DNA from 2 places in the Bacillus sp. KH172YL63 genome. Region 1 is predicted to be linked to the other one. Evidence: predicted binding sites of a transcription regulator. Region 1 holds the regulator's gene; the other holds the start of a gene.
What was found. The regulator Rex, encoded in region 1, represses fermentation and respiration genes when NADH is low (regulators of the CRP and FNR family bind a similar motif). The targets are predictions, from matches to a motif close to TTGTGAAATATTTCACAA.

Region 1 (15,295 bases):
TTGACATAAAACGTTATCCTCGATATAATATTGTTTGTCGCTTTAAAACGCGGTCGTGGCGGAATGGCAGACGCGCTAGGTTGAGGGCCTAGTGGGGGCGACCCCGTGGAGGTTCAAGTCCTCTCGGCCGCACCAAAAAGTTTCAAAGGAATATTGCGCCCGTAGCTCAATTGGATAGAGCGTTTGACTACGGATCAAAAGGTTAGGGGTTCGACTCCTCTCGGGCGCGCCATCTTGTTTCTACTAGCGAGTGTTACACGCAAGATCATACATATGCTTTTCTGACGGGAAGTAGCTCAGCTTGGTAGAGCACTTGGTTTGGGACCAAGGGGTCGCAGGTTCGAATCCTGTCTTCCCGACCATCACAATCTTATATGCGGGTGTAGTTTAGTGGTAAAACCTCAGCCTTCCAAGCTGATGATGAGGGTTCGATTCCCTTCACCCGCTCCAAACATTACCTTTAATTGAACCTTGAAAACTGAACAAAACAAGACAATACGTCAACGTTAATTCTAGATTTATTTTAAAGAGCTATTCAAACTTTTATCGGAGAGTTTGATCCTGGCTCAGGACGAACGCTGGCGGCGTGCCTAATACATGCAAGTCGAGCGGATTGATGGGAGCTTGCTCCCTGATATCAGCGGCGGACGGGTGAGTAACACGTGGGTAACCTGCCTGTAAGATCGGGATAACTCCGGGAAACCGGGGCTAATACCGGATAATTCATTCCCTCGCATGAGGGGGATGTTGAAAGGTGGCTTTTAGCTACCACTTACAGATGGACCCGCGGCGCATTAGCTAGTTGGTGAGGTAACGGCTCACCAAGGCGACGATGCGTAGCCGACCTGAGAGGGTGATCGGCCACACTGGGACTGAGACACGGCCCAGACTCCTACGGGAGGCAGCAGTAGGGAATCTTCCGCAATGGACGAAAGTCTGACGGAGCAACGCCGCGTGAGTGATGAAGGTTTTCGGATCGTAAAGCTCTGTTGTTAGGGAAGAACAAGTGCCGTTCAAATAGGGCGGCACCTTGACGGTACCTAACCAGAAAGCCACGGCTAACTACGTGCCAGCAGCCGCGGTAATACGTAGGTGGCAAGCGTTGTCCGGAATTATTGGGCGTAAAGCGCGCGCAGGTGGTTCCTTAAGTCTGATGTGAAAGCCCACGGCTCAACCGTGGAGGGTCATTGGAAACTGGGGAACTTGAGTGCAGAAGAGGAAAGTGGAATTCCAAGTGTAGCGGTGAAATGCGTAGATATTTGGAGGAACACCAGTGGCGAAGGCGACTTTCTGGTCTGTAACTGACACTGAGGCGCGAAAGCGTGGGGAGCAAACAGGATTAGATACCCTGGTAGTCCACGCCGTAAACGATGAGTGCTAAGTGTTAGGGGTTTCCGCCCCTTAGTGCTGCAGCTAACGCATTAAGCACTCCGCCTGGGGAGTACGGTCGCAAGACTGAAACTCAAAGGAATTGACGGGGGCCCGCACAAGCGGTGGAGCATGTGGTTTAATTCGAAGCAACGCGAAGAACCTTACCAGGTCTTGACATCCTCTGACAACCCTAGAGATAGGGCTTTCCCCTTCGGGGGACAGAGTGACAGGTGGTGCATGGTTGTCGTCAGCTCGTGTCGTGAGATGTTGGGTTAAGTCCCGCAACGAGCGCAACCCTTGATCTTAGTTGCCAGCATTCAGTTGGGCACTCTAGGATGACTGCCGGTGACAAACCGGAGGAAGGTGGGGATGACGTCAAATCATCATGCCCCCTTATGACCTGGGCTACACACGTGCTACAATGGACGGTACAAAGGGCTGCAAGACCGCGAGGTTTAGCCAATCCCATAAAACCGTTCTCAGTTCGGATTGCAGGCTGCAACTCGCCTGCATGAAGCTGGAATCGCTAGTAATCGCGGATCAGCATGCCGCGGTGAATACGTTCCGGGCCTTGTACACACCGCCCGTCACACCACGAGAGTTTGTAACACCCGAAGTCGGTGAGGTAACCTTTGGAGCCAGCCGCCTAAGGTGGGACAGATGATTGGGGTGAAGTCGTAACAAGGTAGCCGTATCGGAAGGTGCGGCTGGATCACCTCCTTTCTAAGGAAGATTTACTAAAACGTTTGACAGTCGAAGTTTTGTTCAGTTTTGATGGTTTAATTATCATCAAAACTTTTTGTCTCTTCTGAGACAGAAATTTGTTCTTTGAAAACTAGATAAAGATAAATTGATAGTCAAGAAAATTACCGAGTATCGCCATTTTAGGTTTTAAACCTTATGTAACAACCAATTCGGTTAAGTTATGAAGGGCGCACGGTGGATGCCTTGGCACTAGGAGCCGACGAAGGACGGGACTAACACCGATATGCTTTGGGGAGCTGTAAGTGAGCTTTGATCCAGAGATTTCCGAATGGGGGAACCCATTGTTCGTAATGGAACAATATCCATATTTGAATACATAGAGTATGGAAGGCAGACCCAGGGAACTGAAACATCTAAGTACCTGGAGGAAGAGAAAGCAATTGCGATTCCCTGAGTAGCGGCGAGCGAAACGGGATGTAGCCCAAACCAAGAGGCTTGCCTCTTGGGGTTGTAGGACACTCTATACGGAGTTACAAAGGAATGAAGTAGACGAAGAAGTCTGGAAAGGCTCGTCAAAGAAGGTAACAACCCTGTAGTTGAAACTTCATTCTCTCTTGAGTGGATCCTGAGTACGGCGGAACACGTGAAATTCCGTCGGAATCTGGGAGGACCATCTCCCAAGGCTAAATACTACCTAGTGACCGATAGTGAACCAGTACCGTGAGGGAAAGGTGAAAAGCACCCCGGAAGGGGGAGTGAAATAGAACCTGAAACCGTGTGCCTACAAGTAGTCAGAGCCCGTTAACGGGTGATGGCGTGCCTTTTGTAGAATGAACCGGCGAGTTACGATCCCATGCAAGGTTAAGTTGATAAGACGGAGCCGCAGCGAAAGCGAGTCTGAATAGGGCGAATTTTAGTATGTGGTCGTAGACCCGAAACCAGGTGATCTACCCATGTCCAGGATGAAGTTCAGGTAACACTGAATGGAGGTCCGAACCCACGCACGTTGAAAAGTGCGGGGATGAGGGTAGCGGAGAAATTCCAATCGAACTTGGAGATAGCTGGTTCTCTCCGAAATAGCTTTAGGGCTAGCCTCATGTGTAAGAGTCTTGGAGGTAGAGCACTGTTTGGACTAGGGGCCCTCATCGGGTTACCGAATTCAGACAAACTCCGAATGCCAAAGACTTATCCATGGGAGTCAGACTGCGAGTGATAAGATCCGTAGTCGAAAGGGAAACAGCCCAGACCACCAGCTAAGGTCCCAAAGTATACGTTAAGTGGAAAAGGATGTGGAGTTGCTTAGACAACCAGGATGTTGGCTTAGAAGCAGCCACCATTTAAAGAGTGCGTAATAGCTCACTGGTCGAGTGACTCTGCGCCGAAAATGTACCGGGGCTAAACGTATCACCGAAGCTGTGGATTGACACCTTTAGGTGTCAGTGGTAGGAGAGCGTTCTAAGGACTGCGAAGCTAGACCGTAAGGACTGGTGGAGTGCTTAGAAGTGAGAATGCCGGTATGAGTAGCGAAAGATGGGTGAGAATCCCATCCACCGAATGCCTAAGGTTTCCTGAGGAAGGCTCGTCCGCTCAGGGTTAGTCAGGACCTAAGTCGAGGCCGATAGGCGTAGACGATGGACAACAGGTTGATATTCCTGTACCACCTCTTTTCCGTTTGAGCAATGGGGGGACGCAGGAGGATAGGGTAAGCGCACTGCTGGATATGTGCGTCTAAGCAGTTAGGCTGATGATGAGGCAAATCCCGTCATCGTGAAGGCTGAGCTGTGATAGCGAGCGAATTATAGTAGCGAAGTTCCTGATTCCACACTGCCAAGAAAAGCCTCTAGCGAGGGAAAAAGGTGCCTGTACCGCAAACCGACACAGGTAGGCGAGGAGAGAATCCTAAGGTGAGCGAGAGAACTCTCGTTAAGGAACTCGGCAAAATGACCCCGTAACTTCGGGAGAAGGGGTGCTCTGGTAGGGTGCAAGCCCGAGAGAGCCGCAGTGAATAGGCCCAGGCGACTGTTTAGCAAAAACACAGGTCTCTGCGAAGCCGTAAGGCGAAGTATAGGGGCTGACGCCTGCCCGGTGCTGGAAGGTTAAGAGGAGTGCTTAGCGCAAGCGAAGGTGCGAATCGAAGCCCCAGTAAACGGCGGCCGTAACTATAACGGTCCTAAGGTAGCGAAATTCCTTGTCGGGTAAGTTCCGACCCGCACGAAAGGCGTAACGATCTGGGCACTGTCTCAACGAGAGACTCGGTGAAATTATAGTACCTGTGAAGATGCAGGTTACCCGCGACAGGACGGAAAGACCCCGTGGAGCTTTACTGTAGCCTGATATTGAATTTTGGTACAGCTTGTACAGGATAGGTAGGAGCCTTGGAAACCGGAGCGCCAGCTTCGGTGGAGGCATCGGTGGGATACTACCCTGGCTGTATTGAAATTCTAACCCGCGCCCCTTATCGGGGTGGGAGACAGTGTCAGGTGGAGCAGTTTGACTGGGGCGGTCGCCTCCTAAAGAGTAACGGAGGCGCCCAAAGGTTCCCCTCAGAATGGTTGGAAATCATTCGCAGAGTGTAAAGGCACAAGGGAGCTTGACTGCGAGACCTACAAGTCGAGCAGGGACGAAAGTCGGGCTTAGTGATCCGGTGGTTCCGCATGGAAGGGCCATCGCTCAACGGATAAAAGCTACCCCGGGGATAACAGGCTTATCTCCCCCAAGAGTCCACATCGACGGGGAGGTTTGGCACCTCGATGTCGGCTCATCGCATCCTGGGGCTGTAGTCGGTCCCAAGGGTTGGGCTGTTCGCCCATTAAAGCGGTACGCGAGCTGGGTTCAGAACGTCGTGAGACAGTTCGGTCCCTATCCGTCGTGGGCGCAGGAAATTTGAGAGGAGCTGTCCTTAGTACGAGAGGACCGGGATGGACGCACCGCTGGTGTACCAGTTGTCTTGCCAAAGGCATCGCTGGGTAGCTATGTGCGGAAGGGATAAGTGCTGAAAGCATCTAAGCATGAAGCCCCCTCGAGATGAGATTTCCCATCACGTAAGTGAGTAAGATCCCTAGAAGATGACTAGGTAGATAGGTCAGAGATGGAAGCATGGCGACATGTGGAGTTGACTGATACTAATCGATCGAGGACTTAACCACAAAGAGTCATATTTATATGAACAATCGGCTGATATTCGGCTTTCTTGACATCAATTCTTTATCTAGTTTTGAAGGAACAAACCTTCAATTTAATATTCGTCTGGTGATTATGGCGAAGAGGTCACACCCGTTCCCATGCCGAACACGGAAGTTAAGCTCTTCAGCGCCGATGGTAGTTGGGGGATCTCCCCCTGTGAGAGTAGGACGTCGCCAGGCGAAATATTTTTTTATGAAGTCACTATCTTTATACTTCAACATATAGTAGTATGGAGAGTGTGATACTTATATCGACGCGGGGTGGAGCAGTTCGGTAGCTCGTCGGGCTCATAACCCGAAGGTCGCAGGTTCAAATCCTGTCCCCGCAATACCATTTTTGACTCAGGATATCCTAATCCTAAATGAGTCACGCATGGATAGTTATTTTTGCTAGAGCAAAAAAACTCTGGTCCGGTAGTTCAGTTGGTTAGAATGCCTGCCTGTCACGCAGGAGGTCGCGGGTTCGAGTCCCGTCCGGACCGCCAGATTTGTTTATTCAAACGAAACGTTGTTTCGTTTTTTTTATTGTCTATTTATCATATCCTTTACTCACATACCCGAAAAGGGGTAAACTACATATATACATTCTCCCTTAGGGTAACAAACGATCCTAAGGGTTTTTTATACCTACAAGACGATTGAGGAGATAAACATGAATCAGTTTGAAATCATAACCGAGAGTCCAGATGAGACAGGTGTGTTTGCAGAGCGATTGGGATCACTCCTGAAGCCTGGGGCGGTGTTGACGTTAAAAGGTGACCTTGGGGCAGGAAAGACGACGTTTACCAAGGGTTTGGCGAAAGGTCTAGGCGTGACGAGGACTGTCAACAGCCCGACTTTCACGATTATTAAAGAATACCGGGGGCGTTTGCCTCTATACCATATGGATGTGTACCGGTTGGATGATTCCTTTGAAGATCTGGGATTTGATGAGTATTTTGAAGGTGAAGGTGTGACCGTTGTTGAGTGGGCTCACTTGATTCAAGATCAGTTACCGGAAGAGTTATTAAGCATATCGATTTACCGTGAAGGGGATTCAACGAGACGCATCGTGTTGAAGCCTGTGGGAGAGAGATATAGCGAATTGTGTAAGGAGATTGTGGCATGACGATTTTATCCATCGATACTTCCAATTATCCTTTAGGGGTGGCCCTTGTCGGAGAGGATAAGGTGATTGGCGAGTATATTACCTATATGAAGAAGAACCATTCTGTACGGGCGATGCCTGCGATTGAGCAGCTGCTGAAGGATTGTGAGATCAAGGCGACAGAACTGACGAAGATCGTCGTAGCCAACGGCCCAGGCTCCTACACCGGTGTGCGGATTGGTGTGACACTGGCAAAGACGCTTGCATGGTCACTGAACATCCCGCTCATCCCCGTGTCCAGTCTTGCGACGCTCGCTTCGTCGGGCCGATACTTTCCAGGCTATATCGTTCCATTGTTCGATGCGAGACGTGGACAGGTCTATACGGGACTGTATGAGTACCAGGGGGATCGACTGGCATGCGTTGAAGAGGATCGGAATATCCTGCTGGAAGACTGGGTGAGGAAGTTAAAGGATTACGATAAAGATATATTATTTGTGGGTAATGATGTAAGCATCCACGAGTCTGTGATTAAAGAAGTAATGGGAGACCAAGCTAAGCTTGCCCCGTTTGTCAGTCATAATCCCCGGCCTTCCGAGCTTGCCTATATCGGGAGCCAGATGGAAGAGATGTCTGCACACGACGTTCTTCCGAATTATATCCGGATGGCAGAAGCAGAAGTAAAATGGCTTGAATCCCAAAGAAAATCCTAAAGGAAATGAAGGATTGTTACGCGATGGACATACGATTTATGACAGTTGACGATTTAGATGCTGTGATGGCAATTGAAAATCAATCTTTTAGCATCCCTTGGAGCCGGGACGCATTCTTGAATGAAATCGAGCAGAATCACTTATCCACATATCTTGTTGCAGAGGAAGATGAACGGGTCGTCGGCTACTGTGGCGTCTGGCTTGTTGTGGATGAGGGTCATATCACAAATGTCGCTGTCCTGCCGGATTACCGGGGACGGGGAGTGGGTGAGGCGCTCATGAGAAAGCTTATGGATGTTGCAGGTGAGTGTGGGGCTCGTACGATGACGTTGGAAGTCAGGGTCACAAATGGTGCAGCCCAGCATTTGTATCGCAAACTGGGATTTCAGGATGGTGGAATCAGAAAGCGTTATTATTCGGATAACCAAGAAGATGCTTTAGTAATGTGGGTGAATTTATGAAAAAAGATACATTTGTGTTGGGAATAGAGACAAGCTGTGATGAAACGGCTGTCGCTATTATAAAGAACGGAACCGAGATAGTGACGAATATCGTTTCTTCTCAAATCGAAAGTCATAAACGCTTTGGTGGGGTCGTGCCGGAAATAGCGTCCCGTCACCATGTGGAACAGGTGACCTTTGTGCTCGAGGAAGCACTTGAGCAGGCCGGGATGACGATGGAGGAAATCGATTGTGTGGCCGTGACGGAAGGTCCCGGGCTGGTCGGGGCGCTGTTGATCGGCGTCAATGCTGCAAAGGCACTGGCATTTGCCCATAACAAGCCACTCGTCGGCGTCCATCACATTGCCGGACATATATACGCCAACCGGTTAGTGGAAGAAATGAAGTTCCCACTTCTCTCATTGGTCGTATCAGGTGGTCACACCGAGCTGGTCCTCATGAAGGAGCACGGCTCGTTTCAAGTCATCGGGGAAACCCGGGACGATGCTGCCGGAGAAGCCTATGATAAAGTGGCCAGAACATTGAACCTGCCTTATCCGGGTGGACCGCATATCGACCGTCTTGCACACGAAGGTGAGCCTGTCATTGATCTGCCCCGGGCATGGCTAGAAGAGGGGTCTTATGATTTCAGCTTCAGCGGCTTGAAGTCAGCAGTTATTAACACTCTCCACAATGCGAAGCAAAAGGGACAGACCATCCATCCACAGGATCTGGCTGCGAGCTTCCAGGCCAGTGTGATCGATGTGTTGGTGACGAAAACGGTCAAGGCAGTGAAGGAATATGGTGTGGAACAAGTATTATTAGCTGGGGGCGTTGCGGCGAATAAAGGACTGCGGGCTGCTTTGCAGGAAGCGTTTCATGATGTCGACGCAGCATTGATCATCCCGCCATTGTCCTTATGTACCGATAATGCTGCGATGATTGCCGCTGCCGGTACGGTCCTTTATGAACAAGGAAAACGTGGAAACATGGATATGAACGCAAATCCAGGACTTGATATCGAAAATTTCTAGTGAAAGAAGCTTAAACGTGAAGAGCGTTTAAGCTTTTTTTATTGACTGTTATGTTGTATACATCGCTGTTTAAAACAGGTCCCTATTTTCATCAATCTTTACATTAATTCCGGAATACCCTCCAAATGAAAAAGCTTACATGTTGATAGGCTGTGAATAACAAGGGGAGAGGTCAATTGATCGGTGCGAACATATGTTTTTATCAACAGTCTGTGGATAAAATGTGCACAACTTATTGAAAGATGTGTACATGATGTGAAAAATCTTTATATTTTTGATTGGGAATGAGGATGATTTCTGTGGATAAATACATGTTTCGTTGTGGATTATGTGGAAAAACTGTGTGAATAACGTTTTATCAGGATTTTGAATGTGGATAACAATGTGGAATAAGAAAGGACTGGAGTGATCGTTATCCCCAGTCCTGTGGATTATTGTTCTTCTTGTAAAAGTTCTTCAAGTTCCGTCCATTCTTCCAATAATTCATCAAGCTCTTCTTTCGCTTTGGTGAGGGAGTCGTTCAATTCCTGGACCTTTTCATGGTCTTGGAATATCTCCGGGTCACAGAGGAGCTCTTCTTTTTCCTGAATGTCTGTTTCAAGTGTTTCCATCTGGCCTTCGATTTCTTCCACCCGTCGTCTTCGTTGACGTTCGAGCTTCTTCGCTTCTTTATCGATCTTATGCGATTGCTTTTGTGTCGTCACTGACTGGCTGGTCTGTACCCCTTGCTCGCTGCGTTCGAGTGCCTCAAGCTCTTCCTGCTGCTGCAGTTTTTCAAGATAGTAGTCATAATCGCCAAGATAAGAGGTTGAGCCCATTTTGGACAGTTCGACCACTTTCGTTGCGATGCGATTGATGAAGTACCGGTCATGGGAAACGAAGAGGATCGTTCCCGGATAATCGATCAGGGCGTTTTCCAATACTTCTTTGCTGTCCAGGTCCAGGTGGTTCGTCGGCTCATCAAGGATGAGGACATTTCCCCGTTCCATCATGAGCTTGGACAGGGCAAGGCGGGCCTTTTCCCCTCCGCTCAATGTGGAGACAGGTTTCAGGACGTCTTCACCGGAGAAAAGGAAGTTACCGAGCACGGTGCGGATCTCTTTTTCCATTTTCATCGGGTATTCGTCCCATAGTTCATTCAATACGGTCTTGTTGGAAGACAGTTCAGCCTGTTCCTGGTCATAGTAACTGATGGATACGTTGGAACCGAATTTAAATTCCCCGCCAAGCGGTTTGAGTTTATTCACCAGCGTCTTCAACAAAGTCGATTTACCGATTCCGTTCGGGCCGACGAGGGCGATGCTGTCACCCTTTTTCACAGAGAAGTCGATGTGGGATGAAATCTGTTCATCGTGGTAACCGATGGTGAGGTCCTGCACGTGAAGGACGTCGTTCCCGCTTTGGCGGTCGATTTGGAAGGCGAAGTTTGCAGACTTCTCGTCGCCGAGCGGCCTGTCCATCATGTCCATCCGTTCGAGCTTCTTCCGGCGGCTTTGTGCCATCTTGGTCGTGGAGGCACGGGCGATATTCCGCTGGATGAAGTCTTCGAGTTTCGCGACTTCCTGCTGCTGCCGTTCGAACATCTTCAGGTCCTTTTCATAGTCTTCTGCTTTCTGTTCCAAGTATTTGCTGTAGTTCCCGTGGTATTTCTTACTCCGGTTCCGGGAGATTTCATATACCTGATTGACGACGCTGTCCAGGAAGTAGCGATCGTGGGAAACGATCAGGACGGCGCCTTCGTAGCTTTGAAGATAGGTTTCAAGCCACGATAGGGTTTCGATATCCAGATGGTTCGTCGGCTCATCGAGGATGAGGATATCCGGCTTCGTCAATAGAAGCTTACCGAGGGCGAGACGGGTCTTCTGTCCACCGCTCAATGTGGAGATCTTTGTATCATAATCGAAATCGGCGAAGTTCAATCCGTGGAGCACCGAGCGGATATCGGCTTCATACTGGTAGCCGCCCGAGTCCTTGAAGCGGACCTGAAGCTCGTCATATTCCTTCAACACCCGCTGATAGATGTCTTCCTGCTCGTAAACGGAAGGGTCGGCCATCTGTTTCTCAAGATGTCTCAGCTGTTTCTCCTGCTTCTGCAGCTCTTCGAAAACGGTCAGCATCTCTGCCCAAATTGAAAGATCTGATTCCAGGCCGGTATTTTGTGCAAGGTAACCGATCGTCACCCCTTTAGGTTTCGTGATTTCTCCCGAATCGTAAGAGAGGTGGCCTGCAATGATTTTCAGAAGGGTCGACTTTCCTGCACCGTTCCGTCCGACGAGGGCAACCCGATCTCTTGTCTGTATTTCAAGCTTAATATTTGATAGGATATTATCTGCACCAAAGTTTTTTGATAGTTGATTCACTTGTAGTAGAATCATGACGTTTCACCTCTATTTCATAGTGCTAGTGTACCGTATTTGAAAGGTGAACGGCAATAACTCGACTGTTAATCTTCATACACTTAGGATAAAATATAGTGTATGATGGGTAATGGAATGTATAAATTCTGTACGCTTATTATTTTGGAAGCGGTATCAGAGGTTTTGAATAGATGTGGGGGAATACATTATGAATCAGGATACAACGAAAATTCCACAGGCAACGGCCAAGCGGCTTCCGCTTTACTATCGTTTTATTAAAAATCTGTACTCGTCCGGAAAGCAACGGGTTTCCTCGAAGGAATTGAGTGAAGCGGTGAAGGTGGATTCTGCCACGATCCGGAGGGACTTCTCGTATTTCGGTGCCCTTGGAAAGAAAGGATACGGCTATAACGTCAATTACCTTCTGTCCTTCTTCCGAAAAACGCTTGATCAGGATGCCCTGACGAAAGTGGTATTGATCGGTGTGGGGAATCTCGGTACAGCGTTTCTTCATTATAACTTCATCAAGAATAATAATACGAAGATCGAGATGGCGTTTGAAGTGGATGAAGAAAAGGTCGGGACCCAGATCGGGGATGTACCGGTCTTTCACCTTGATGATTTAGAAGAGAAGCTTGTTGGGCATGATATTGAAGTGGCAATCCTGACGGTTCCGGCGTCTTCTGCTCAAAATATCACAGACCGGTTGGTGTCTTCGAATATCAAGGGGATCCTAAATTTCACTCCTGCGAGGTTGACGGTACCGGACCATATCAGGGTCCATCATATCGACCTGGCGGTGGAGCTTCAGTCTCTTGTTTACTTCTTGAAACACTATTCAGAAGATGACACTGAAATGTCACAAGATGGAATGATAACTGAATAGTAAATCTTTCAAATTTACGTTATGATAGAATGAATAAAGAGGAGGTGTCTCATTATGTTAGGTGCAGGTAGTATCGTACTTATAACAGTCGTTGCCCTATTAATTTTCGGACCGAAGAAATTGCCGGAACTTGGGAAGGCTGCCGGTAATACTTTACGGGAATTCAAAAATGCAACAAAGGGCTTAGCAGATGATGAGGACGATAACAGCAAAAAAGCTAAGTAGGGTAGGATGAACGCCATGAGTCAAAGCCAAAGAGACATGACAGTCTATGAACATATAGGAGAATTGCAGAAACGGCTCATGTTTGTAGTCGTTTTCTTCTTGTTAGCGGTCATCGTGAGTTTCTTTCTCGCAGAGCCGCTGATTCGATATTTGCAACACGCCGATGAAGCGAAAGAGTTGACGATGAACGCCTTTCGGATCACTGACCCTCTCAAAATCTATATGGAAATGATCATGTTCATTGCGATCATCTTGACATCACCCGTCATACTATTCCAGGTGTGGTCATTTGTAAGTCCAGGCTTATATGAGAGAGAGCGGAAGGTGACACTCAGTTACATACCGATTTCCCTTTTGCTGTTCCTCGGTGGTTTGTCATTTTCATATTTTATTTTGTTTCCATACGTTGTGAAGTTCATGATGGGGTTATCGACCAACCTGAATATCCAGCAAGTGATTGGAATTAATGAATACTTTCATTTCTTGTTTCAGATTACCATCCCGTTCGGTTTCCTGTTTCAGCTGCCGGTCATCATGTTATTCCTCACTCGTTTGGGGATCGTGACGCCGATGCTGCTGGGGCAGATGAGGAAGGTGGCTTACTTCGTTCTGCTGGTCGTTGCGGCCTTCATCACACCGCCAGATATCGTCTCCCACTTAATGGTGACGGTTCCTTTACTGCTTCTATATGAAATCAGTATATGGATATCCAAGATCGGGTACAAAAAGGTGTTGGAAGCTGAGCAAAAGCTGGAAATGGAACGATTCGAAGATATAAAAAAGGATTGATCTCAGTGATCAATCCTTTTTTTTGTTTATCTGCTTTTTAATCTTAACATGCAGCATGATCATCCGCAGGCCGGAACCAAAGTCCAGGGTTGCCAGGAAGATGAGCATGTATGTGAAAAATCCCCAACCTTCATCATTCTGTACGTTTTGTACAGCGAAGTATGTGAAGAGCACACCGAGAAGGAGATAGATCACTCCAGAGAATAATGGTGATCTCCTCATAGAAATAATCCTCCAATGAATCCTTGTATTTTTTCAGCTTCGTTCATCAGTTTCTCAATATCATCCTTATAAATGGACTGCATGAGAACGACCGTTGTATTCATCGTGACGTGGGCAAAGATCGGTACGAGGATCCGCTTCGTCTTCACATATAGGAATGCGAAGGTGAAGCCCATCGCAGAATACAGGATCACATGCTCAGGCTCAAAATGGGCAAGAGCGAAAATGACCGAGCTGATGAGTGCCGCAAAGAAGAAGTGCATCTTCTCATATAGGACGCCAAAAATGATCTTCCTGAAAACGATCTCTTCTAATATGGGACCGATGATCGCAGCGACAAGCATGGATAATGGCACCTTTTCAATGATGGCGATGATCATCTGGGTGTTTTCAGATCCCATCTGAATCCCGAGTGCATACTCGACCTGGATCGCGATCGATTGAGCAAGGAATGCCATGAAGATACCAAGAACCGCCCACACGGTGGAACGGGCAGCACCCAGCGGGGCGCTCCGCTCAAGGCGGGTACTTGTTTCACTTTTCCTAAGGATCCCCCACACGACGAGAAGCGTCAGTGTGAAACTGATGACAAGCCAGTATCCAGGCGCGGCACTCTTGACGGCTTCTTCCGGCTGGCCGAGCACATCGATGCCGATCTTAAGCAGCAAGGGGATGCCGATGATGCTTGAAAGCTGCATAACAATATAGGTAATTAAAATATATCCAAAATGTTTTTTCAACGCTTGATCTCCTTTAGCACCTGTATGATGAGCGACAACTATGCTTCGTCTTGAACTTACTCTTGTACAATTCTACTAAGAAAAGGGGAACTGTTCAAATCTGAGGGGTTTATTCTTCCCGATGCCTGAAGAATAAACGCAGGGAAGCAGGCATAGGATAGGAGGGTGTGAAAAAAAGAGAAAAATGACGAAAAAAATTTTAAGCAGGACTCTTGCAAAATGAAAACGAATTAATTAATATAATAATTGTGTTAGCACTCACAGAGTGCGAGTGCTAATAAAAATATTTACATATTTCAAGGAGGTTGTTTCACTTGTTAAAACCACTAGGTGATCGCGTCGTTATCGAGCTAGTTGAGTCAGAAGAAAAAACAGCAAGCGGTATTGTGCTACCGGATTCCGCAAAGGAAAAGCCACAAGAAGGTAAAGTGTTGGCTGTAGGTACTGGTCGCATTCTTGACAACGGTGAGCGCGTTGCTCTTGAGGTAGCTGTCGGCGATCGGATCATTTTCTCTAAATACGCTGGTACAGAAGTGAAATACCAAGGCACAGAATACCTGATCCTTCGCGATAGCGATATTCTGGCTGTAGTTGGCGAATAATTAAATTTCCGTATAAAAAATCATACATTATTTAAATAAGAGGAGGACTTTATCAATGGCTAAAGATATTAAATTCAGCGAAGAAGCACGTCGTTCCATGCTTCGCGGTGTCGATCAATTAGCAAATGCAGTAAAAGTAACTCTTGGACCAAAAGGACGTAACGTGGTACTTGAGAAGAAATTCGGTTCACCGCTTATCACAAATGACGGTGTGACAATCGCAAAAGAAATCGAACTAGAAGATGCATTCGAAAACATGGGTGCAAAGCTGGTTGCTGAAGTAGCAAGCAAAACAAACGAAATTGCCGGTGACGGTACAACGACTGCAACGGTCCTAGCGCAAGCGATGATCCGTGAAGGTCTTAAAAACGTAACAGCTGGTGCGAACCCTGTCGGCGTCCGTAAAGGTATCGAAAAAGCGGTTCAAGCTGCTATCGAAGAATTAAAAGTGATCTCTAAGCCGATCGAAGGCAAAGATTCCATCGCTCAAGTTGCGGCAATCTCAGCAGCTGACGAAGAAGTCGGTCAACTGATTGCAGAAGCAATGGAGCGCGTTGGAAACGACGGCGTTATCACAATCGAAGAATCTAAAGGTTTCACTACTGAGCTTGACGTAGTGGAAGGAATGCAGTTCGACCGTGGATATGCATCTCCATACATGGTTACTGATTCTGATAAAATGGAAGCTGTCTTAGAGAATCCATACATCTTAATCACTGACAAGAAAATCGGAAACATCCAGGAAGTACTTCCTGTTCTTGAGCAAGTAGTACAACAAGGTAAGCCATTACTAATGGTAGCTGAAGATGTTGAAGGCGAAGCGCTAGCAACACTTGTTGTGAACAAACTTCGCGGAACATTCAACGCTGTAGCGGTTAAAGCTCCTGGCTTCGGTGACCGTCGTAAAGCAATGCTTGAAGACTTAGCGGTTCTTACTGGTGG
Region 2 (15,295 bases), 1.1 Mb from region 1:
ACTTTTTTATCATAGAAGAAAGTTAGATTTTTTGAAAACGGATAAGGAGAGAGAAAAATGATTTTTAAAGTATTTTATCAAGAAAGTAAAGCCGAAGTGCCTGTTCGCGAATGCACTCAATCGCTTTACATGGAAGCAGATTCTGAACGTGACGTACGCCTTAAATTAAAAGACAAACCGTATAACATCGAATTCGTACAAAAGCTAGAGGGCGCTTTTTTAGAGTATGAACAAAACCACCATTCTTTCGGGTTGGAGCAGTAAACGATGAAATTTGTAAAGAATGACCAAACCGCGGTATTTGCCCTTGGCGGTTTAGGTGAAATCGGTAAAAACACATACGGCGTACAATTCCAAGATGAGATTATCCTGATCGATGCAGGAATCAAATTCCCGGAAGATGAATTACTCGGTATTGATTACGTTATCCCAGACTACACCTACCTGGTGAAAAATGCGGATAAAATCAAGGGTCTTTTCGTTACACACGGACACGAAGACCATATCGGAGGAATTCCTTATTTACTTCGCGAGTTGAATATCCCTATCTACGGCGGCAAGCTTGCCCTTGGTCTGATCAAGAACAAACTGGAAGAGCACGGTTTATTGCGCAATGCAAAACTGAATGTCATCCAGGAGGATGATGTGGTTAAATTCCGCAAAACATCTGTCACCTTCTTCAGAACAACTCACAGTATTCCAGATTCTTATGGAATCGTCGTGAAGACACCACCTGGTAATGTTGTGCATACAGGTGACTTTAAATTTGATTTCACGCCTGTTGGTGAACCTGCGAACTTAACCAAGATGGCTGAAATCGGTAAGGAAGGCGTTCTTTGCCTTCTATCTGACAGCACGAATGCAGAAGTGCCAAACTTCACAATGTCTGAACGAAAAGTTGGTGAAAGCATCAATGATATCTTCCGTAAAGTAGACGGACGTGTCATTTTCGCTACATTCGCTTCGAATATCCACCGTCTTCAGCAGGTTGTAGAAGCAGCTGTGTTCCACAACAGAAAGGTCGCTGTATTCGGAAGAAGTATGGAAGCTGCTATTACAATCGGTCAGGAACTGGGATATATCAATGCTCCGAAGGACACCTTCATCGAGCACAATCAAATCAATCGCCTACCAGCGAATGAAGTGGCAATCCTTTGTACCGGTTCACAAGGTGAGCCAATGGCTGCATTATCCCGGATCGCAAACGGTACACACCGTCAGATTCAAATCCAGCCTGGTGACACGGTTGTATTCTCATCTTCACCAATCCCTGGCAACACAATCAGCGTAAACCGTACGATCAACTTATTATATCGTGCAGGCGCTGAGGTCATCCATGGGCCTTTAAGTGATATCCATACATCAGGTCATGGTGGTCAGCAGGAAATGAAGTTAATGCTTCGCCTGATGAATCCTACATTCTTCATGCCGATCCACGGTGAATTCCGTATGCAGAAGATGCATGCTCAGCTTGGTGTCGATTGTGGCGTGCAGGAAGGAAACTGCTTCATCATGGACAATGGGGAAGTACTTGCATTAAGCAATGATTCTGCCCAGGTGGCAGGGAAGATCCCGTCCGGAAATGTGTATATCGATGGAAGCGGAATCGGGGATATCGGAAATATCGTCCTTCGTGACCGCCGCATCCTGTCTGAAGAAGGTTTGGTGATTGTCGTTGTGAGCATCGACATGAAGGACTTCAAAATCGCTTCCGGTCCAGACCTCATTTCAAGAGGATTCGTATACATGCGTGAATCAGGTGACTTGATTAATGAAGCTCAAACACTCATTTCCAAGCACTTGAACAAAGTTCTTGAAAGAAGAACGTCACAATGGTCGGAAATCAAAAATGAGATTACCGATACATTGGCGCCATTCTTATATGAGAAAACAAAACGTCGTCCGATGATTCTTCCAATCATCATGGAAGTTTGATAACAAAAAGAGGCTGACCCATTTGGGTCAGCCTCTTCTTCTGTATTATAATACCTTTTTCTCAAAACGGTTGATATCCGTATCAGCTCCGATCACGATCAGGATGTCTCCTTCACGGATCTGCTCATCTGCCTGTGGTGAAACAATAATATCCTTGTCCCTTTTAATGGCAACGATGTTGATCCCGAATTGTGCACGGATATCTAAATCGATCAGTGAATTCCCACTCAAATGATCGTTAGCCACGATCTCCACAATCGAGTGCTCATCAGAAAGCTCAAGATAATCCAATACGTTATTGGAGACTATATTATGGGCAATCCTTCTCCCCATATCCCGTTCCGGATGAACAACCTGGTTCGCACCGATTTTTCGGAGAACCTTTTCATGATAATCGTTCTGAGCTTTTACCGTAATCTTCTTCACACCGATTTCCTTCAACATCAGTGTCGTGAGAATACTCGCCTGGATATCATCCCCGATTGCGACAATCACATGATCAAAATTACGGATGCCGAGGCTTTTCAACACCGATTCATCCGTTGAATCAGCCACTACCGCATGGGATGCGATGGATGAAAACTCATTCACCTTGTCTTCATCCTGATCGATGGCCATCACTTCCATCCCTTGATCTGTCAGAGAACGGACGATGCTTCCCCCGAATCTTCCTAACCCTATGACTACAAATTCTTTTTTCACCATTTATCCCCCCGTACTATGTATACAATATATTTTAGCACAAAAAAAAGGAGAAAATGACATTTCTCCTTTTCAATCTGCGAAAATAGCTCCTCGCTCACTTTCTCCCTTTCACATAGTCCGCATCAAATAAAAACAGCCTCATCAATAGATACAGGGATGGGATCAACAGCAGGAGACCTGCGATGAACACGATTACGAGCGCTACACCCATCGTCGGGTTCGTCACGCTGCCCCCGATCGTAATGAACGGTTTTAGTATATAAGGAAGGTGGGAAGCGCCATAGCCAAAGAATGCAAAGAAGAATTGCAGCATGACCAGGATAAACGCCATCCCGAAACGTTTCCTCCGATAGATGAGAAGTGATGCCCCGAAAAAACATAGAAGCGATAAACCAAACATCCACCAAATGTCAAGGGCACTTGTGAAATGTTCAGGATTATGTTCCCTTAAAGAGACAAAAACGACTAAGCTCGCAAGAATCGTCGGAGGACTCCAGAACAATGAAAACCGTCTTAGAATTTCCCTTGAATCCAAATCTCCGGCCCGATTGGCATAATACGTCAAGAAGGTAGCACTGATGAATAGCACCGAGACGATCGACAAGGCCACAACGCTCCATGAATAAGGACTGGTAAACAGTTCCTTCGCAAGGAAGACCACTCTATCCCCTTGCTCCTCGAGGAATCCTCCCTCGGAGATTGTCAATGCGGTCGATAGTGACGCCGGGATCAATAACCCTGTCGCACCGTATAAAAACAAATAGACAATATTATCCTTGGAACCGTAATTACCGAAAGCATAAAAACTCCCCCTGATCGCAAGCAGGATGATCGCGATACTCCCCGGCAGCAATAATGCGGTCCCATAATAATAAGCAGTATCAGGAAAGAAACCTACCAAACCCACAAAGAAAAACACAAAAAACACATTGGTCACTTCCCAAACGGGTGACAGATATCGGCTGATCAACACATTCAGCGTATGCTCCTTTCCTTTCATTCTTCCATAAAAGGCGAAGAACCCCGCTCCGAAATCAATCGAAGCGACGATCAGATAGCCATATAGAAATATCCACAACACGGTAATGCCCAGAACCTCTAAGCTCATACCCATTCCTCCCTCTTTACAACCTGCATCTTCCATTCCCTCTGTTAGGGATACAATCAATCTGTTTTACTGTTTATGTCGGGAAAACGTTGTTCAAGCTCTGCCTCTGCAGGCTTGTTCTTGAACATTTTAATCAATACAACAACGCACAGAATACCAAGAAGGATATAAAGCCCGACAAATAATGCAAACGTCAAACCGACGCCATCGGCCTTTGTCGCTGCATCTGCCACTTTCATATATCCTCGCAGGATCCATGGCTGCCTGCCGACTTCTGCATAAATCCAACCGAACTCGATGGCAAGCATCGCCAGCGGACCGCTCGCGACGATCCCCCATAATAATGGTGTATTCCATTCATTTCGCTTTTTCCATTTCCAGAAGAGGATGAACGTCCCTGCAATGAATATACTGTAAAAACCGATGGAAACCATCAGATCAAACATGTAGTGGACCCATAGTGGCGGTCGTTCGTCTTCAGGAAATTCATTCAAACCGGTTACCTCTGTATCAAATGAACTTCCTGCCAGGAAACTCAGAAATCCAGGTAACCTGATTTCATGATGGACTTCATTGTTCTCATCAAGCGTTCCAAATACGATCAAATCAGCTCTCTCTTCGGTTTCAAAATGCCACTCGGCTGCTGCAAGCTTTTCAGGCTGATATTCAGCTAGGAACTTCGCTGACAGGTCACCTGCAAATGCGGTTGCAAGGGCAAAGATCAACGCAGAAACCATGGATAACCGCAATGCTTTCTTATGGTATTCCCCGCCTTTTTTACGAAGAATCGCAAATGCGGTGATGGCTGCCAAAACAAGTGCCGATGTCAGGTACGCTGTCGTTAATACGTGGAAGACTTTCGTCGGTGTGGCAGGGTTTAACATCGCTGCAATCGGGTCGATGTTAATCGCTTTTCCTGCCTCGAGCTCAAATCCTTGGGGCGTATTCATGAAAGCATTCACCATCGTGATGAACAGTGCCGAAGCTGAAGATCCGATCATCACGGGAATCGTCAGGAGCCAGTGAATCCACTTATTCTTAAACCTGTCCCACGTATACAGGTAAATGCCTAAAAAGATCGCTTCAAAGAAAAACGCAAAGGTTTCCATGAACAGCGGCAGGGCAATCACCTGTCCTGCTACCTGCATGAATGACGGCCATAACATGGAAAGCTGCAGTCCGATCGCCGTACCCGTCACGACACCCACGGCGACTGTAATCGTAAAGCCCCTCGCCCATCTTCTAGCGAGCAGCAAGTAATGGGCGTCGTTCCGCTTGATCCCCATGAACTCTGCTATTGAAATCATGATCGGCACCCCTACCCCGATCGTCGCAAATATAATATGAAAGGCAAGAGTCGTCGATGTGAGCATCCGACTCAAAATCACACTATCTAATTCCATTCTATATTCCCCCACTCATGGATACATTTTCATAAAGTCATTCTTACCTCTTGTTTATCACTTATTGACCATTATAAAACCTGCACTCTAGTTTGTGAAGTGTTGAACATGAATATTTTGTGACGATTTTCACAATGTTTTTTGACTGGTAGTGTAATGAAAGGTTTTTTATAAAGGTTTCTCACCCTACTTCTCTATAACAGCTGCTCCAAACAAAAAAAGAGCCCCCTAACTAACTTGGGGCTCTTAATCCTCTACATCGCTTCTAGCATCTTAAACTGTGATTTCACCAGCTCATAATAATCTCCCTGCTTCTCCATCAGCTCTCCATGATTTCCAGATTCTTTGATTCTTCCATTTTCCAGTACAAAAATGTTATCAGACTCCCTGATGGTCGATAGGCGATGGGCGATGATGATCGCTGTACGCCCGCTCAGCAGTTTCTTCAGGGCGCTTTGAATCTTCACTTCCGTTTCTGTGTCGATGGACGCCGTCGCTTCATCCAGAATGATGATGCGGGGATTTGCGAGGAGTGCACGGGCAAAAGATAATAACTGCCTTTCACCGACTGACAGGACATTCCCACGCTCTTCCACTTCAGTATCATAGCCGTTGGACAGCTTTTGAATGAATTCATGGGCACCGATCGCTTCTGCCGCCTTCATGACATCTTCGTCTGATGCACCGGGGCGTCCGAACCGGATATTATCCATGATGGTGCCAGAGAAGATGAATGTATCCTGCAGCACGATGCTGATTTGGCTTCTGAGGCTCGAGACGGCTGTATCCCTCAGATTGACTCCGTCAATTCTCACGACGCCTCCGGTGGGATCATAAAAACGGCTGATGAGGTTGGCAATCGTCGTCTTGCCGGAGCCTGTATGGCCTACCAATGCGACGGTCTGACCCGCTTTCATTTCAAGTGAGATATTTTGCAGCGCTTTTCGTTTATCATCATAAGAGAATTCCACCTGTTCAAAGTGAATGTGCCCCTTGATGTCTTTCAAGTTCACTGCATCCGCTTTTTCGTTCACAATCGGCTGTTCATCAAGGAATTCAAAGATGCGCTCCGATGAAGCCATTCCAATCAAAAGCTGATTGTACACTTGGCCGAGTCTCGATATCGGCTCCCAGAACATCCCCAGATAGAAAGCAAAGGAAACAAATTCACCGAGCTCAAGTGAGCCGCCCTGTATAAGGTGGGCACCGTACCAGATGAGGACGGCTGTCCCGATGGCATTGGTCAGTTCTACCATCGGGCGGAACATGGCATTTTTCTTCGTTGCTGTTCTCCAGCTGTCGAAGTTCTCGGTGTTCACTCCGTCAAAAAACGCCATATTTTCTTTCTCCTGGGTGAACGACTGGGTGACCCGGATCCCTTGAATACTTTCATTCAAGTGAGAGTTCAGCTTTGATTGCTTCAGGCGCACCATTTGCCACGACCTCCGAATATTCTTCCGCAAACTTGTCGAGATAAAGAACATGATCGGGAGGATGACCATGACTGCAAGCGTCAATTCAGGACTCAACGTAAAGAGGATCACAATGATGCCAATCAGGAGAATGATATCCATCAACAGATTGATGACTCCATTTGTAAAGAGTTCCTGCAGGGAGTTAATGTCATTCATGATCCTGACGAGGATGGAACCTGCTGACCTTTGATCAAAGAAGCGGTGTGAGAGCCACTGAACGTGGCTGAACAGATGCTTCCGCAAGTCATAAATGACTCCTTGACCGAGTTGATTCATCCACCTGATTCTTAACACATTCGCCCCGTAATTCAAGAGATAAAGGCCGGCGATGATCCCGACCAGTGTAAAGAGCAAAGTTTGATCCTTCTGTCTGATCGCTTTATCCAGGGTATAGACCCCGATTAAGATCGGGACGATCAATCGGACGGCGGTCGTGATCAGAACCGTTATGATGGACAATGGTAGCAGTCTTTTGGAATAAGGCTTTAAATAAGATAATAACCTGTATAGCTGTTCCCAGTTGAACGGCTTGTCGATCACTTGATCTGTAGAATAATGAAACCTGTTTAAAACACTTTTATTCACTTTGGTTTTTTTGCTCATATGCTTTCACCTGCCTTCCTTATGTTCGGACGATATTTTTCTGATCTTTATATTGAATATCATAAATCCGCTGATACGGTCCGTTATTTTTCAGCAGGAATTCATGAACGCCCCGCTCCGCGACTTTCCCGTTTTCTAACACGATGATTTCGTCTGCATGCTTCAGGGAGGAAATCCGGTGGGCGATGATGAACGTTGTCCGGTCAGCCATGACTTCTTTCAAGTCTTGTTGGATCCTGAATTCAGTTTCCATATCGACGGCACTCGTCGCATCATCAAGGATCAGGATCGACGGGTCTGTACAGATGGCCCGGGCAATCGCTATCCGCTGTTTCTGGCCCCCTGATAGTCCGAGCCCCCTCTCCCCGAGTCGTGTTTCATAACCGTCAGGTAAATCTGAGATAAACTCATGTGCCTGTGCCCGTTTGGCCGCTTCAACGATTTCTTCCATCGATGCGTCAGGCCGGCCGTATGCAATATTGGCTTTGATTGTCGACGAAAATAAAAATGTTTCCTGGAGAACAAATCCAATATTTCGACGGAGTGACTTTAAGGAGTAGTCTTTCAAGTCCCTGCCGTCTATCAGGATCTCTCCCTCCTCCGGTTCGTAAAAGCGTGTAATCAGCTGGGTGATACTCGTTTTACCGGAACCGGTTCCGCCAATCAGGCCTATGACCTTCCCAGGCTCAACTTCAAACGAGATATCTTCCAGGGCCGCTTCGTCATGGACCGTATAGTTCAAGCTGACATGCCTGAATTCGACTTTCCCCTTCAGCCGCTCAGCATGAAGCACATCTTCACGGTCGTTGATCTCTTCATCCACTTCCAGGATTTCTAATAAGCGTTCCCCTGATGCCTTAGATTGTGAAAAGAGATTGATCGTAAAGCCAAGGTTCATGATCGGCCAGATAATATACCAGACCAGGCTGTAGAAGGCGACCAGTTCACCGGGCTGTAGATTGTCATTCATGACGAGGTATCCTCCGTACGCAAGCAGGGTGACGACACTCACATTCCCGAGAAACTCCATCAGAGGGAAATACTTTGCCCACACATCGGAAGTGTGCAGGTACTTATCTTTATAGTCCCCGTTGGACCGGTTGAATTTTTCAATTTGGAAACCTTCCCTGGAAAGCGATTTCACCGTATTGATGCCGGAAATATTCTCCTGGACATTTGTATTGAGTTTTCCAAACGACTTCCTGATTCCGCGGAAGGCCGGGTGCACAGCTTTATCGAATTTGTACACGACAACTGCCAGGAAGGGTAAAGAAATGAGCGTGACGAACGTCAAAGAAGGCGAATAGTAAAACATAACCCCAAAGCTGACCGTCACGAGCATGAAAAAGCGAAGAAGTTCAGAAAAACCAAAGGACAGGAAAAAGCGGAAAGCTTCCACATCCGCTGTCAGCCTCGACATCAGGTCTCCTGTTTTCGCATTATCATAATAACTGAATGGAAGGAACTGCAGCTTTTCATACAATTCGTTTCGCAGACGGTAGACAGAGGTGATGCCAAACAGGTCACCATTGTATTGTTGAATGAATGTGGCCACGCCTTTCACTGCCATGATGCCGATGAAGCCGAAGGCCAAGTACGGGATCCAGTCATACTTCCCTTGCAAAATGACGTCATCGATTGTTACTTGCAATATCATCGGATAGACAACGGTTATAGCCGTTACAAAAATCAAGAAGATCATCGAAATGATAAAATGCCTTTTATACGGCCAATAAAAGGCTTTCAATTTAGTAAATGTATCCATATTTTCTCCCCTTTCACTCCGTCCATTAAAATCAACGTACTACTAAATATATCGGCTTTCGAAATATTTATCTACCCTTTTTTTTGAATTTTTCCCTTTTTTTGAATACTTCTGCTGTTTCAGTTTAGTATAGTAATATTTCCTAAAAAGAAGATCGGCCATTTGACCGATCTTCTTTCACACATTCGTTTGATTCACTACTTACCATTCACTGTCATGATTTGTCTTTTTTCCTTATATAAGAAATTTCATCCTCCATTCGAAAGAAAATTCTACATCTTGCACATATCCCTTTGACATAACCTACGGGGTATTGTGTATACTAGTAGGGTCATTATTCTAAGGAAAGGATGATTTTGTTTGAATTACATACTGAATCTTGCTTCATTAACGGATCGGCTTTCCAACTTTAATTGGGGCGGTCTATTGGTTACGATTGGGATTGGTGCACTACAGATACTAGCGATTTGGATCGCTTTCGTTATTGTAAAAGCAACAGCGAACAGGGTAATTGAAAGAATCTTCGACAAGTATAAGCAGAGAAATGATGTTTCTGAAGGCCGGGCACAGACCTTACAGGGACTTTCAAAGAATATCGTAGGATATGTCCTTATCTTTGTGTTCTTTGTTACGATTCTACAAATTTTCGGAATTGAAGTGACTGCGATCCTGGCAGGTGCCGGAATTGTCGGACTTGCTGTAGGTTTCGGTGCTCAAGGACTGGTAAGCGATGTAGTCACAGGCTTCTTCATTCTGCTTGAGAAGCAGGTGGATGTCGGCGATTACGTCACTACTGCAAGCTTCTCAGGGATTGTAGAAGAGGTCGGCTTAAGAACGACCCACATTCGCGGATTCGACGGCACCCTTCATTATGTACCGAATAGAGAAATCACCAGCATCAGCAATCACTCCCGCGGAAACATGAGAGCACTTGTCGATATCGGGATTTCTTATGACGATGATATTGATAAAGCGATGGCTGTTCTTCAGCAGGCGTGTGACAGTATTGCCCAAGAGGACGACAATATCGTTGAAGGACCGAATGTACTTGGCGTTCAAACACTGGGCTCTTCCGATGTCGTATTAAGGGTACTGTGCAGAACGAAAAATATGGAACAGTGGGGCGTGGAACGTAAGCTTCGCAAGGCCCTTAAAGAAGCACTTGATCAGAATGGAATTGAAATCCCATTCCCTCATCAGGTGTACATCGAGAAAAAAGAAAATGTATAATGACCCTGAAGAAGAAGGCGACCATGCCTTCTTTTTTTTGTGGGAGAAAATATGAAATAAAAAAACATCACGGAAGGATCGGGAAGAGCCTTCCGTGATGCATGTCGCTATTTCAATGCAGAGATATAATCAGACAGGAGGCTGATGGCAAAGTCGATCGCTTCCTCCTTCGGATTCAACTTAGCATGATGGAGGCCATACGGGGAATCAACACCAAGCCAAAACATAAAGCCAGGTATTTCTTCAAGCATATAGCCGAAATCTTCCCCTGTCATAGCTTCTTTACATATGACCACGTTCCTGTCCGTATCCTGCAGGAATGAAATGAAATCACTGGTCAAGGCAGGGTCATTGTATACCTGTTGATACATGCTTCCATAATCCACTTCTATGTCACAATCGTAGCTGATTTTCATCCCTTCGATTAATGCTTCCAGGCGTTCTTTCACGCTTTTCATCGACTGTGCCGAAAGGGTGCGGATCGTTCCTTCCAACCTGGCTGTTTCTGCAATGATATTCTGGACCGTCCCACTCTCCATTTTACCTACCGTGATGACGGCACTGTCCAGGGGATCCACATTCCTCGATACGATAGACTGCATTTGAGTGACAAATGAAGAAGCCGTCACGATCATATCCCTGGTGTGATGGGGATATGCCGCATGACCGCCCTTCCCCTTAAAATCAATGAACAATTCTGATGTATTGGCAAAAAGGAGACCTTCTTTGACGGCAACCGTTCCTACTTCATATTCAGGCGCAATATGCAGCGCGAAAATGACATCGGGCTTCCATTCCTTCATAATGTCACTCTTAAGCATGGGCTTCGCCCCGCCCGGCCCTTCCTCCGCGGGCTGGAATATGAAGAGAAGGTCATCTTTGATGGGGTGATGAACGAAGTGGGTCAGTACCCCAAGTGCGATTGCCATATGAAAATCATGTCCGCATGCATGCATACGTCCTTCATGATTCGAGGGAAACTCAAGCCCGGTATCTTCCTGGATCGGAAGGCCGTCAATGTCTGCCCTGTATCCGATTACTCTATTAGGCTCTGTTCCATGTACCTTGACGAAAAGTCCTGTTTTCCATTTTTTCACTTCTATACGTTCTGCCGGAAGGCCTGAAAGATAATTGCACAAATATTGCTGTGTTTTAATCTCTTGAAAGCCAAGCTCCGGAATCCGGTGCAAATCTCTCCGGATCTCTTTGAAATCTATCATCGTCATTGTGATTCTCCTTTTATCGGCAGTAAGAATGGACCTGTGTACAAGAAAAGAACCGACGTCGACCGTCCGTTCTTTTCCCATGGTTATCCTTATTTCATGTAAGTCTGCTATTAAAGCTGACGTAACTCTTGTTTGATTTCCGTCTTTGATTTCGTCTTATCATCGATATCCTTTAATTTCTTAGCAGGCGTACCGGCAACGACAGTATAAGGAGCAACGTCATCCACAACGATTGCACCGGCTGCGACAACAGCACCTTTTCCGACTGTAACGCCCTCTAACACAACTGCATTGGCACCGATGACAACATCATCTTCAATGACAACCGGCTTCGCCGATGGCGGCTCAATGACACCTGCAAGGACTGCACCTGCACCGATATGACAATTCTTACCTACAGTAGCACGTCCTCCAAGTACAACATTCATATCGATCATCGTACCTTCTCCGACAACCGACCCGATGTTGATCATGGCACCCATCATGATGACTGCATTATCACCGATTTCCACTTGATCACGGATAACAGCACCCGGCTCGATACGGGCTTTGATTCCTTTCATGTCAAGCAACGGGATCGCAGAGTTGCGTCGATCATTCTCTACTACATAGTCTTCGATCGCTTCTTTATTATTTTCAAGAATGGCAGAAAGCTCACTCCACTCCCCGAACACAACTCCGGAATTTCCTTGAAGGAATGTTTGAGATGAACCGAAGTCGATTCCTTCGAGATCACCTTTCACATAAACCTTTACAGGTGTAGATTTCGTACTATTTTGAATAAAAGAAATAATTTCATTCGCGTCCATCATTTTCATCAGTATTCCCTCCATCGCTATGTATAAAAATTCATAATCCGTTTCTGCAATTACTTTATCAAATTAAAGGGTGGAAGACAACCAAAAAGTATCAATCTTGAGCGTTTTCATGAATGAATTCGTTTACAACTTCGAGAAATGCGGTTACCTGTCTCAGCTGAAATGCGGAATCATACCCGAGTAACCATGTATCCCGATGTATGAGGGAGTCATGTTCATCCATTAAAGGAATTTTATAAATATCTTCTTCCATTCCATCCAACGTGATGGCCGGAAGTATGGCATAACCGATTCCGTTTAACGTCATCTGCTTGCATGTCTCAATCTGGTCGACCACGATCGTGCGCTTCGGCGTTGTCTGGAATTGACGGTGCCACCAGTCCTGGATTTCCTGGTAATAATTCGAATCACTCTTGAATTGAATGAACGGACGATCGGTCTTCACCACGTCCTCAATCGACTGGATTTCCCTGTCCACCAGGTATAATGTATCTTGAAACAGATGATGCTTCGGTCCTTTCCAATCAGGTGTCCCCCTGATGATCCCGATATGGACTTCGTCTTCATAAATCGCTTTAAGAATTTCACTGCTCCAGCCAGTCATTAATGAGATTTTGGCATGGGGATACGTTTCAACAAATCGTTTCAGCACTTTCGGAAGCCAGTTCTGTCCAACGATTGACGCACAGGCAATCTTCAATGTCCCGTGCACCTCGTATTCAAGTGCCTGAATCCTTTCCTTCACACTTTCTTCTTTTTGAAGCATTTCACCGGCAAGCCCCACAACAAGTTCCCCGGCGGGAGTGAGGGACAACCCTTTTTGGGAACGGAGAAACAGTTTCGTTCCCCATTCTTTCTCTATCGTCTGCAGTCTTTGTGACAGCGCAGGTTGAGAAACAAATAATCTTTCTGCTGCTTTTCTCATGTTCATTTCCTGTGCAAGTACATGAAGTAATTGATATTCGGAAAACGCCATAGCATCACCTTCATAAGTTTTTCTTATATTATAAGTTAAATTATATTAAATTTCATTATTAATAGAAGTCGCATAAACTGAAGGTACAAGGAAAGGGTGTGAGTGGATGGAAATCATATTGTTATTGACCGGACTCACTGTGGCATTCATCGGTACGCTGGCAGGAAGTGGCGGACTCATCGGGATGCCCGTCATGCTTCTGATCGGAATACCTGTCCATACAGCGATTGCTACCGCGAAATTTTCTAATATCACCAGTTCATTTACAAGCTTTGTGTATTTAGTGAAGGAACGGAAAGTAGCATTGAGGGAATGCTTGCCCCTTCTTCCCATCGCTGTTGCCGGTGGACTCACCGGGGCGCTCCTGTCAGATCAGATTCCGGCCAGACACCTGGAATGGATGGCTTTCTTCTTCCTTCTATTCGCCCTTCTTTTAAGCGTCTATAAAGGAATCAGACCGAAAGGGGACAGCAGAATACGCTACCGCATTTACGGATATTTGTATGGAATCAGTACGTATGACGGATTATTCGGCCCAGGCCAGGCCACGATGCTCATGTACACCCATTTACTGCATGGCAGGAGCTATTTAACTTCTGTTGCGCTCACCCGATTTCAAACGTTCCTGAGCTGTCTCGGGGCGTTTACAATATATTTTCAAAACGGCCATGTTGAATGGATGATTGCTCTTCCATTTGCTTCAGGCGCACTGATCGGTGCCCAGCTTGCCGTAAGGATTGCCGGAAAGCTCTCTTTGAAACAAGTTGGAATCCTTCTGCACATACTCACACTGCTTCTGATTATACAGCTCGGTATCCAACTATTTTTCTAGCACTTTAGGGAAAAATAAAATGAAAGTGAAGCTGATCACCGCAAACAGAAATACGGCCCCATACACCCAATCCAGGGAGCTTGTCAATGCACCTTGAAGAAGTTGAAGTTCCTCTTGGGCCAAAGATTTTCTTTCCGCTGGATTCAACAGCATATTCACATCATCAATGGAGTAATCCTGTCCGTGATGTTCAAAATATGTCTTCAACCTGCTGTTAAGGATCCCTCCAAGCAATGCTGCACCGATCGTCGTCCCCAGGTTCCTCATGAACATGTTTGTAGCAGTCGCAATTCCCCTCGACTCCCAGGTCACGGAGGATTGAATCGAGACGATAAAGGAGGTGGAGGTGAGCCCCATTCCAACCCCTACAAAAAATGAGCCAACAGCCGCCCACAGTGGACCGGAGGAAGGGTCCATCAGCAGGAAGAAAACCCCGCCTGTAATGAGCGCCACACCTCCTATCAGGGAAGTTTTAAAGTAGCCGATCTTCAACAGCAGTCTCCCCCCGATGGTGGCAGAAATCGGCCAGCCGATCGACATGGCGGTCAATGTAAAACCTGCAACGGTAGCACTCCTTTCCATGACTCCTTGAACAAATGCAGGGAGAAAACTGGATATCCCGATGATAATGACCCCGGTGGTCAACGACACGACATTGGCGACAGTAATCGATCTGACTTTCCACAGATCAAACGGCATCATCGGCTGCGGAGTGCGCCGCTCATGGATGATAAACACAGTTGAGCCTATAAGGAAGATTCCGATGAGTAACGCCGCCTGCCAAGATACCCACTGAAAGCTCAGGCCTCCTTCGACGAGGAGGAACAGGAGGGACGCGAGTGATACGACCAGCAGCCCGGCACCACCAACATCAATCTCAGGCTTCTTCTTCTCAATCTCTTCATGCAAATACAGCCACAGACCGGCAATCGCCAGGAGCCCCAATGGAATATTGACCCAAAATACGTATCGCCAGCTTGCATATTCAACGAGTAAACCACCGACCAGCGGACCGCTGACGGCTGATATCCCCCAGACACTGGAAAGATACCCTTGAATCTTTGCCCGCTCTTCCCTTGAATAAATGTCGCCTACGATCGTCGTGGCCATCGGCAACACCGCGCCTGCCCCAAACCCCTGTATAAACCGAAAGAGTATAAGCTGCTCCATCGATTGGGCCATGCCGCAGGCAACAGACCCGATCAGGAACATCATGATG

Region 2: the regulator Rex is predicted to act here: its motif matches at 5,269-5,286, upstream of KH172YL63_RS06830 (cytochrome ubiquinol oxidase subunit I).

What each region holds. Positions count from the first base shown of each region.
Region 1 is NZ_AP022842.1:260,167-275,461, forward strand. It holds tRNA gene KH172YL63_RS01445 (tRNA-Leu) at 50-135, shown strand; tRNA gene KH172YL63_RS01450 (tRNA-Arg) at 156-232, shown strand; tRNA gene KH172YL63_RS01455 (tRNA-Pro) at 286-362, shown strand; tRNA gene KH172YL63_RS01460 (tRNA-Gly) at 377-450, shown strand; rRNA gene KH172YL63_RS01465 (16S ribosomal RNA) at 544-2,094, shown strand; rRNA gene KH172YL63_RS01470 (23S ribosomal RNA) at 2,288-5,222, shown strand; rRNA gene rrf (5S ribosomal RNA) at 5,322-5,438, shown strand; tRNA gene KH172YL63_RS01480 (tRNA-Met) at 5,514-5,587, shown strand; tRNA gene KH172YL63_RS01485 (tRNA-Asp) at 5,667-5,743, shown strand; gene tsaE (tRNA (adenosine(37)-N6)-threonylcarbamoyltransferase complex ATPase subunit type 1 TsaE) at 5,911-6,366, shown strand; gene tsaB (tRNA (adenosine(37)-N6)-threonylcarbamoyltransferase complex dimerization subunit type 1 TsaB) at 6,363-7,058, shown strand; gene rimI (ribosomal protein S18-alanine N-acetyltransferase) at 7,082-7,519, shown strand; gene tsaD (tRNA (adenosine(37)-N6)-threonylcarbamoyltransferase complex transferase subunit TsaD) at 7,516-8,532, shown strand; gene KH172YL63_RS01510 (ABC-F family ATP-binding cassette domain-containing protein) at 8,964-10,907, opposite strand; gene KH172YL63_RS01515 (redox-sensing transcriptional repressor Rex) at 11,098-11,775, shown strand; gene KH172YL63_RS01520 (twin-arginine translocase TatA/TatE family subunit) at 11,830-12,000, shown strand; gene tatC (twin-arginine translocase subunit TatC) at 12,016-12,789, shown strand; gene KH172YL63_RS01530 (YdiK family protein) at 12,799-13,011, opposite strand; gene KH172YL63_RS01535 (CPBP family intramembrane glutamic endopeptidase) at 13,008-13,751, opposite strand; gene groES (co-chaperone GroES) at 14,066-14,353, shown strand; gene groL (chaperonin GroEL) at 14,409-15,295, shown strand, end outside.
Region 2 is NZ_AP022842.1:1,359,486-1,374,780, reverse strand. It holds gene KH172YL63_RS06850 (DNA-dependent RNA polymerase subunit epsilon) at 58-264, shown strand; gene rnjA (ribonuclease J1) at 268-1,935, shown strand; gene KH172YL63_RS06840 (potassium channel family protein) at 1,981-2,637, opposite strand; gene KH172YL63_RS06835 (cytochrome d ubiquinol oxidase subunit II) at 2,735-3,748, opposite strand; gene KH172YL63_RS06830 (cytochrome ubiquinol oxidase subunit I) at 3,805-5,151, opposite strand; gene KH172YL63_RS06825 (ABC transporter ATP-binding protein) at 5,406-7,229, opposite strand; gene KH172YL63_RS06820 (ABC transporter ATP-binding protein) at 7,249-8,994, opposite strand; gene KH172YL63_RS06815 (mechanosensitive ion channel family protein) at 9,355-10,224, shown strand; gene KH172YL63_RS06810 (N-acetyldiaminopimelate deacetylase) at 10,332-11,450, opposite strand; gene dapD (2,3,4,5-tetrahydropyridine-2,6-dicarboxylate N-acetyltransferase) at 11,561-12,268, opposite strand; gene KH172YL63_RS06800 (transcriptional regulator CcpC) at 12,360-13,244, opposite strand; gene KH172YL63_RS06795 (sulfite exporter TauE/SafE family protein) at 13,351-14,076, shown strand; gene KH172YL63_RS06790 (MDR family MFS transporter) at 14,065-15,295, opposite strand, start outside.